Regions from separate parts of the Paenibacillus sp. B2(2019) genome, predicted to be linked through region 2. Evidence: predicted binding sites of a transcription regulator. Region 2 holds the regulator's gene; each other region holds the start of a gene.

Region 1 (3,289 bases), on a different contig from region 2:
ATCACAAAGCTGAGCATATAAGAAATATCGGCCAAAAAACCACTTAATGCCGTACCCAGTGCTACACCAATATTATTAGCGACATAAATAACATTAAACAGCTCTCCGCGCTGCTTCGTAAAACGAAAGCCGATAAATGCCTGAATCGCAGGTAAGGACAGTGAATTAAAGAGCCCTACCAGTCCCATCGCGACCATAAATAACGTCCAGTTGTTACTTGCTGCCGGCAAAGTGAAAAGAGCAAGTGCATTCATGCCCAGCGCTCCAACAATCAACCGGTTAACGCCTACCTTATGATAGAGTGAGCCCCCGAGTAGTTGACCCACAATTCCTCCAACTGATTGAATAAGAATCACTAATCCAGCATCCGACATGCTGCGTCCAAGCTCATCAAAAACATACATTGTAACCAATGGCCACATCAGTGCACTACCCGTTGCATTAATAAGACTAGCAATTAAAAATATCTTAACTTCTTTAGGATAATTCTGTAAAAACTTCATAAGTAGTGTACATCCCCTGTAATATATGTGTCATTATTCCATCCAGTATTATCCCAAAACAGGGTTCAGGGCAAGCAGACGCATTGACGTGCTATCGTGATAAAGTCTCAGTATACTTTACCTCTTATTTAGGACTAACTTCTACCGTAGCTGAGAAAAAAGTAGCACCTTTCACGTCCGCAGTCCTCCCGATTTCTACTATCTATTTATATTTTATAGTTGCCGCTGTCTTCCGTAAAGTAGACTAAACAATAATGAAGTGTTTCGTTATTACAAAGTCGGGGTAATAGAGCCTAGAAACACTCCCCCTTTTAAAATTCGCTGTGCATCCGAATTCGTTCCCCCGAGCTCGGATACATCACGGCGGATTTTATTTGTCTATACAGCAAAAAGCACCCCTCGACTATTCTAAGGAGTGCTCTATAAGATAGGTTTAGGCGTGTTTTTTTACACCGCTGCCGGACATGCTGTCCACGGACTGAATAGATGCAGGCTCTTTGCGCAGGTAAGCCATCCAATAAGCTGCCGCAACAAAGATCGCACCGCCCGTCAAGTTTCCTAGCCATACCGGAACAAAATTGTTGAAGTACTCTCCCCATGAAAAATAACCTTCAAAAATAGCTGCCGGAATTAAGAACATGTTGGCTACAACGTGCTGGAAGCCGATAGCTACAAAAGCCATTGTTGGGAACCAGATGCCGAGGATTTTGCCACTGAAGTTATCTGCTCCATAGGAGAGCCATACCGCCAAAGCTACGAGCCAGTTACAACCGATACCGGAAACAAATGCCGGCAAGAAGTCTGCCTCAAGCTTATGTCCTGCCATCTCCACTAATTTTTCCAAATACACACCGTCAGAGGTTAAACCAACCACATGACCGAAAAAGTAAGCTACAAACAAAGCTCCCGCTAGATTACTCAGGGTAATCAATACGAGATTCTTAACCACTTCCCAGAAGGATATCTTCTTCGCCATAAAAGCAAGTGGCACAGCCATCATATTGCCCGTCAGCAGTTCTCCCCCTGCAAGCAGTACTAGAATCAATCCAACAGGGAAGACAGCTGCCCCAATAAAGTTAGCGATGGATCCCCATTCATGTGGTGCGCCAGCAATGACGCGAATATCCAGTAAAAATCCGAGCGCGATAAACGCTCCTCCCAGAAAGCCCAGAATTAGTACGGTGCTTAAAGGATTGTGCGCCTTTTTTATGCCGTTCTCGACCGTGACTGCGGCAATCTGCTGCGGTTTATTATAAGCCATGATTCCTATCCCCTTCATCTATTTACTTAAAATTTGTTCCTTTACGACCATTGTAGCGTGTCATAAAACACATTAACGTGATAATTATCACTTAATGAAAAACTAAGTGAAACTTTTCACTGACATGTCAAATTTAACAAAGCGCATCCATAATTACATTTGTAAGAACAGGCTCCATATTATTTTAAAGGTAAATAGTACCAGCTTCAATCACAAAAAAACCGGAGCCATATATGGCTCCGGTTTACCCAACTTTATTGTTCATAGGCAATTAAATTATACGGTTACTGCCTCTTTGCTTGGTACTGATGCCGGTAGCGATTCGAGGCCTACTGTATTCAGGAAGTTCCAAGGCTTGTTGTAATGAGGTTGGAAGAAGAAATCGATAAAGGCAAGCTGATCGATTGTCATTTTATTTTGAATACATACAGATACTGTATTGATCGATTGCGTCAAATCCGTCTTGGACAAGATTTGCGCTCCGAGAACGCGGCGTGTGGCGCGATCAAATACCACTTTTAATTGCACCTGCTCGAAGGTTGGCATAAATTCTGGACGGTAGTTGTCAATAATCATGGTAGTTTCTACGTCCATTCCTTCAGCCTTAGCCCCTTCTTCAGTAAGACCGGTAGCAGCGATATTATCTTCATAAATCTTAATGCCCGAAGTCCCTTGAGTACCCATATAAGGAATCGTCTCTTTCACTAAGTTACGTGCGACCAAAGTGCCCATCCGTACGGCATTGGTTGCCAGTGGAATATAAGCGTGCTTACCTGTAGGGTTGTAATGAATCGCGCAGCTGTCACCAGCGGCATACACATCTGGGCAACTAGTCTGCATATAATCATTGACCAGAATTGCGCCATTTGGCAGCATATCCACTTGACCTTTTAACAGCTCAGTATTCGGACGGAAGCCGATGCAGAGAATTACAAGATCCGCTTCATGCTCCCCTTCGCTTGTGATAACCTTGGTAACTTTGCCACCTTCACCAGCAAAAGAACTTACCTTCTCATTCAGCGCTAATTTAATACCATGATCCTTAAAGGATTGTTCGATCGGCGCAGTAAACTCTGGGTCCAAATATTTATTCAAAATACGATCTTCGCCATCAATCAGCGTAACTTGCTTTCCGTTCATTTGGAAGGCTTCCACCAACTCAACGCCGATATATCCAGCGCCTACGACTGTGATTTTATTCGCTTGTTTAGCTTTTTCTATAATGGTATTGGAATGATCATAGTTCTTGCAAAGCAAGACGCCTTCCAGCTCAATCCCTTCGAGCTTTGGTACAATCGGCCATGATCCCGTAGTCATAATCAGCTTATCGTAGGTATCGTCAAACTCCTGTCCGGTTACCAAATTGCGAACACGCAATGTTTTGGACTTCGTATCCACAACGGTCACTTCATGACGCATGTTGGTTTTTACACCAAGCTCAGCAAGCTTCTCAGGGGAAGAATAGAACAGCCCGTGTGGGTCCTTGACCACTCCACCTACGTATAAAGCAATTCCACAAGATAAG
Region 2 (3,289 bases):
TCACAGCCTTTCAGTTATTCGTTATGATCTTAGACTATCGTTTAAGCAGTCCATCAAATGATTCTTGCGCCTTACGACGGATTGTTTCCTCATCTAGCGTTACACATTCTCCATGTTTTACAACCTGTTTACCATTCACCCATACATGCTCAACGTCCTTGGCGCTGGCAGAGTATACAGCATGAGACAACAGATCTGTGTGTGGTAGCAAATGCGGCTGGTCTATATCAATCGCGATAAAGTCCGCTTTCATGCCAACAGCGAGTCTACCCACATCATTTAAAAAGATAGACTTTGCGCCATACTCTGTAGCTATACGCAGCGCTTCCGGAGCTGGAACAGCCGTCGGATCACCACTTACACCTTTATGGATGAGAGCTGCAAGACGCATCTCTTCAAACATATCCAGGTTATTATTGCTTGCCGCACCATCTGTACCCAGTGACACCTTCACACCAGCCTTTAGAAGATCCGTCACCCGAGCCACTCCACTAGCCAGTTTCAGATTACTTCCTGGGTTATGAGACACGCCTACATCATGACGAGCCAGTATCTCGATCTCTTCATCATTCAAATGAACACCATGTGCAACAATAGACGGACGTGTGAACATTCCAAGCTTCTCTAAATGCGCTACAGGCCGAAGTCCGTAATCCACCACATTCTGCTCCACTTCGCGTTTGGTCTCGGACATATGGGTATGCATCGGTAAATCCAAATCATGTGCCGCTTGTACAAACTTAACAAAGAAGTCCGGTGGGCAAGTATATGGGGCGTGTGGCGAGATCATCGTCGTAATTCTGCCGTCAGCCTTACCATGCCAATTTCGTGCAAAAGAAATCGCTTCCGCAAGCTTGTGATTTTGCAATTCCTCTGGGCATAATCCGATTACGCCTCTCATCAGTACGGAACGGATGCCTGATAATTCGACTACCTCTGCTACTCGGTCCATATGATCATACATATCCAAGAAGGTTGTAGTACCACCTTTTAGCATTTCCAGTACCGACAAGGAGGTTCCCCAGTATACATCTTCTCCAGTGAATTTCGCTTCCATTGGCCACATCTTCTCTTGAAGCCACACCTGAAGTGCTAAATCATCTCCATAACCACGAAGCAATGACATTGCCGCATGGCCATGTGTGTTTACCAGACCTGGCATTAACAGCAGACGACTGCCATCAACAACTTGCACATCATCTTCCATTAAAGGCTCTTCTTTTCCTATGTAAGTGATCAAATCATCTTCAATAGTCATGTATCCGCTCAGAACCGGCTCATCCGTTCCCGGAATAAGAAAACGCCCGCCCTTAATAATCGTTTTACTGCTCTTCATTTCCGGTTTCTTCCTTTCCGTCTTTCAAATAATAAGCAAGGCTTTGCAAATCCGTTGTAAAATCGGCAGCATGAACCCGGATATTCGATGGTGTTTTTAGAATCACTGGTGCAAAATTCAAAATCGCCTCAATGCCAGACTCAATGAGAATATCTGCTACATTCTGCGCTTCTGAATCAGGCACAGTAATTATCCCAATTCGAATACCTTGCTCACGAACCGTCTGACCAAGCTCCTCCATCGGTTGAACGGTAAGAGAGTTGATTTTCCGCCCTACCTTAGGTGCATAGGAGTCAAATATAGCGGTAATCTTCATAGTATCTTTCAGATAAGCATTGTAATTAGATAATGCATGTCCAAGGTTACCGGCTCCTACTAAAGCCACATTCAATTGTTGATCCAGCTTCAGAATATGACGGATTTTTTCAATAAGATAAGTTACGTCATACCCGATACCTTTTCTACCAAAGTCTCCAAAATAAGCTAAATCTTTACGAATTTGAGCAGGATTTAAATCAAGTTTTTGTCCTAGTTCTTGTGAGGAAACGGTTAATATTTCACGTTTCTGGAGATCATTCAAGAAACGCAAGTACACAGGAAGTCTGCGAACAACGGCTTCTGATATTTTATCCGATTTCATAATTTACCTCCTAATTTAAGTGATATTCTGTTCAAATCCTATCGAAATATCTGCACCTCGTCTCAAGGAAGAGCGGTATTCTTATACCGCCCTTCCTTGTAGAGTGATTAATAAGATCGATGACGTTCTTTTCAAGAAACGCCTCCGTCTTCCAACCACTCCGCTATACGAGGAACCATTTGATCCGTAAGCATATGCTCCATTTTCGGGCCAGGCAACGAATAGAGGAAATACTTCCCATAGTGAGATTCGATCACCCTTGTGTCATACACAATAACAATACCCCGATCTTGCGCTGTCCGTACCAGCCTCCCAAATCCTTGCTTGAAGCGAATAACCGCCTGAGGAACAGACAACTTCATGAACGGATTCTTTTTCTGGGCTTGTAATAACTCAGACTTCGCTTCCGCTAGGGGGTGGTTTGGCGGTTGAAATGGGAGCCTCACGATGGCCAAGCATGTTAATGCTTCACCTGGAATATCTACACCCTCCCAAAAGCTGCTTGTTCCTAACAGTACAGAAGCTGCACTGTCCTGAAAACGGCGGATCAGCTTGCTACGGCTGCCCCCCTCCACGCCTTGACCTAGCACCGTGATCTCTTGTGAGGCTAGAGCCTCTTTCAGAGGATCGTAAACCTGGCGTAGCATCTTGTAAGAAGTAAACAGGACAAGCATCCGCCCACGTGTTGTAATAGCTGCTTCTGCTAGTGACTGTACGAGTGTATCGACAAATCGTGCATCGCCTACACTCCCCTTCACACTAGGGAAATCCCGCGGAATAACTAACAGCGCCTGCTCCCGATACTTAAAGGGAGAAGGCAGGAGTGATGTCATCAGACGTCCCTCTTCCGCAGCTTCATTAAGTCCGAGATTATCAATCATAAACTGGAAAGATTTATCGACAGAGAGTGTCGCCGAAGTTAGCACGATACTTTTCTTCTTGTCGAAAAACAGCTCCTTAAGCTGAGTACTAACATCAACAGGAACGGCATACAACTGTAGCGATTTACTGCGATAATTTCCATTCGCCTCCAGCCAATATACTACATTCTCATCATTTAATCCCATAAAAAACCGTACTTGCTCACGTATAGAAGCTAAATCCTTAAATAAGCCGCTAATATCGGTAACTAGACTATCTGAGGAAGATTGACCTTCTTGATCTCGCATCTCATTAAGCATTTTATCACCTTTACGGATAATTTCGCTTAATGTCAGATTCATAGTATTCTCTAAAGCAACCAATTCATCCCAATCTTTCGGTTTACGGGTAGGAAGTAGCCGCATGACTAACTGGCCGGCTTCTCCCGCCGC
Region 3 (3,289 bases), 280 kb from region 2:
GTTTGCCAATTTTCATCAGCTGTCCCTCCGGGAATTTTTCTTCATTCTAACGTATACACGCAAGGATGGCTATGACCTTATACGGTACACCGTTATAATAAAACAACAAACGCATGGCTAAGATGAGCCCAAGCGTTTGTTTGCCTAGCCGAAAAGAGGCAGGGGGATAACTTAATGTGCTTTTACGAATTCAGCGGATTTTATACCCGTTTGGCGGCCGAAAATAATGATTTCCGCAACAGAGTTACCACCGATCCGGTTTTGACCATGCAAGCCTCCGGTAACTTCGCCTGCTGCAAAAAGGCCTGGAATCGGTTGTCCGTCTTTATTTAAAACTTCTGTGTTGGTGTTGATTTTCACGCCTCCCATCGTGTAGTGAATTCCCGGGCCGATTTTAATTGCATAATATGGCGCGCCGGACAAGTCATTGTCCATTCCGGTTGTTCTGCCGAAGTTGGCATCCTGTTTATTCGTCACCGCGCTATTCCAGCTGTCCAGTGTAGTTTTCAACTGATCTGCCGGTACGTCCATTTTTGTTGCCAAAGCCTCGATCGAATCTCCTTGGATAACGAAGCCCATTTTTTCATATTGTTCAATCGCTTTAGCGCGAGACTTTACGCCGGAATCAAATACAAGAAACGCAGATTTCTCAGGAAGCTTATTGATTGCAGCGGTAACATTATCTCTTGTATCCAGTTCGTTTGTGAAACGTTTGCCCACACTTGAAACCAGAATCGCTCCTTCCCCACGAACAGCCTCCCCAATGAGATAGGATTTTTCCTGCTGCACAGTCGGGTGAACTTGGATTTGATCCATATCGACTGTGGTACCGCCGAGCTTCTCAATCATCTTGATACCGTCACCGGTGCTGCCCGGCTGGTTGGTGGTAACGTACCCCTCCAAATCAGATCTGACTCCTGAAATCATGTCTAGATTAGCGCCGAAACCGCCGGTTGTCACCACGACAGCAGACGCTGTAATCGTTTTCTCCTCACTTTGGTCAAAGATGACTTTGACGCCATTGACCTTACCGTCTTTTTCGGTAATTTCTTTGACATTGGCGTTAACAAAAAGGGGAATGCCTTGTTCTTGTACGTTTTCCACCAAACCTTTGACAAGGTATTGTCCTACTGCAGAGCCATCTTCAGGACGGTGTGTACGTTTTTCGTTCATCCCGCCTGTAATCGTGATATTATTCAATCTAATCCCGATAGAATCCAGCCAATCAATCGCACTTGCGGAATGGTCTACGAAGAAACGAAGCATCTCTTTATCGTTCGTATCGTGGCCACCTTTTAAGGTCTCTTCATAAAAGAGATCATTGCTGTCTTCAATGCCTTGCTCTTTTTGGAATTTCGTTTCAGAAGCATTCATTCCCGAAGATGATTTTGTTGTATTCCCGCCGGCAACCGGCATTTTTTCAAAAATAACCGGGTTCATACCTTTTGCTCTCGCCTCAAGTGCAGCAGACATTCCGGCACCGCCTGCACCGATAATGATGATGTCATATTTATCTTTTAGTTGATCGTACGGTGTATAGCTAGCTTTGGATGCTCCCGAAACGGCTTCAGTTTCCTTTGTCTCGTTGATCTTGCTGGTGTTCTTGCTGGTGTTCTTGCTGGTGTTCTTGTTCCCGTTTCCATTGCTGCTGTTGCTGTTGCCACATCCTGTGATAACAAGCATGACTGAGAGAACGAGAATAAGAGCAGTGGTTACTTTTTTATTCATGTTATAGCTTTGCCCCCTTGTGAATATTTTTACAATCAGCTTAACGGCAAAGGCCCTGCTCTTGAAAGTTTATGTAACTAAAAAAAACGTTTTGTAACTAAATTAATCACTGCAATGTGTACGAAAGACCGCCGGTTAGGGGCATGGCTCAAAAAAAGAAGAGCCTTTAGGCTCTCCTTCGTTTACAAGATCGCTTTCATCCGATTGTTTCTTGGATTATGCTCTACTTCCGCAAGACCCAATTCTTCGAGCAACGGTGGGATATACATTCCGAATCGCCCCCGAAGTCCCTTCTTTAATCCATACCAACCGCCGACAGGGTTTTCAGGTGAACGCCCCCATGCTTCAACGGTACCTTCTTTTGCTGGTTTTTGCTCATCAGCACTTCCTAACTCCATCCAATCACCATTTTGTATAAGCATGGCGTGCAGATCTTCAATACAGCGGTAGTCATAATGCAAAACCGTTTTCCCTACAGTGCAAACTATAATTTCTTTACCGTCTTTTTCGACCTTATACATTTCATACTCGGATGTTTGCGGTGGTGTCTTTAACCTCCAAGGATTTTCCTTGGTTCCTGTAGCTGTCAACATATTTTCAACTCCCAAAGTAACTCACAAAATTAGTAAGTTCTAATCATTTTATTATATTTGCATCATTTTACTATACTTCATTACCTTTATTCGTCCTACTCAGTATAAGAAAGCTTGCACCATCATTCCAAACTACTCAACTCCACCACATCTCCACTAGTGGCCTTCACAGCATAATTACAATCTAACTTCCCGCACAGCACATACTTCTTCTGCCCAGGATCATACACATAGACGGGTTTTAATTCGAACCATCCCTTGAGCTTGTCATGAGCTTCGTCATGGCTTACAGAAATCCCCTCTTCGCTCTTGAACTCATCAAACATATCGAGCATTGGCTTGTTATCCATATAATTTATAACCTTATAATTCTGCACATCGATGAACAGGAGGATCTTACGCTGGAATATACGATTACTTGGCGCCTTCATCCTCAGTGTTGCCTGAATATGTCCTCTTTCCCGTTGTAAGGTCTTCAATATCCATTCTCCGGATTCATCCGGATAGAGCTGGCTTAAACCAGCTTCAACTGCGGCTATACATTCGGCTTGTTCTGCGTCTGTGATAGGAAATGAGTCCGGATGCGGCTCACTAGCTATTGCCTGCTCAATGGAAACTACCTCAAGTAGACGTATCTCCGTCCTTTCGAACGGCTCCAGCTCCGTATTCTGTTGCTCCCAATGTATTACTTGATCAATATTCAGTCGTGCTCTCGTACCTGATATAAACTCAAATGGGATGGTGGTTGTTCCGTCATTTGAAATGTAGATTTCTTCTATCCCATAGATCGGCAGCAGTTGCTTCGTCTCGTACACCGGATATTCTATAAGCTGTAGTTGTTTCCTCGCCTGTGGCTCTATCGTTTGAAGTGTGAGAGTATAGTTCTCTTTGTGCACAAGGGAGCTGGAAGGAAACTGGCCATATACACTGTAAAAAACAAGCCTGCCTTCCGCATCGAAGCGAAGCTC

What was found. The regulator Rex, encoded in region 2, represses fermentation and respiration genes when NADH is low (regulators of the CRP and FNR family bind a similar motif). The targets are predictions, from matches to a motif close to TTGTGAAATATTTCACAA.
Region 1: a site for Rex is predicted at 1,869-1,886, ahead of PAENI_RS11785 (formate/nitrite transporter family protein). Genes of this name have one in related genera too.
Region 3: a site for Rex is predicted at 1,746-1,763, ahead of PAENI_RS24650 (flavocytochrome c). Genes of this name have one in related genera too.

What each region holds. Positions count from the first base shown of each region.
Region 1 covers NZ_VTZR01000013.1:219,862-223,150, forward strand. The annotation lists gene PAENI_RS11780 (MFS transporter) at 1-503, opposite strand, end outside; gene PAENI_RS11785 (formate/nitrite transporter family protein) at 937-1,764, opposite strand; gene PAENI_RS11790 (FAD-dependent oxidoreductase) at 2,041-3,289, opposite strand, start outside.
Region 2 covers NZ_VTZR01000024.1:455,729-459,017, reverse strand. The annotation lists gene PAENI_RS23385 (amidohydrolase) at 35-1,336, opposite strand; gene PAENI_RS23380 (redox-sensing transcriptional repressor Rex) at 1,323-1,976, opposite strand; gene dinG (ATP-dependent DNA helicase DinG) at 2,108-3,289, opposite strand, start outside.
Region 3 covers NZ_VTZR01000024.1:739,971-743,259, reverse strand. The annotation lists gene dcuS (DcuS/MalK family sensor histidine kinase) at 1-16, opposite strand, end outside; gene PAENI_RS24650 (flavocytochrome c) at 172-1,728, opposite strand; gene PAENI_RS24645 (DUF6855 family protein) at 1,911-2,321, opposite strand; gene PAENI_RS24640 (hypothetical protein) at 2,444-3,289, opposite strand, start outside.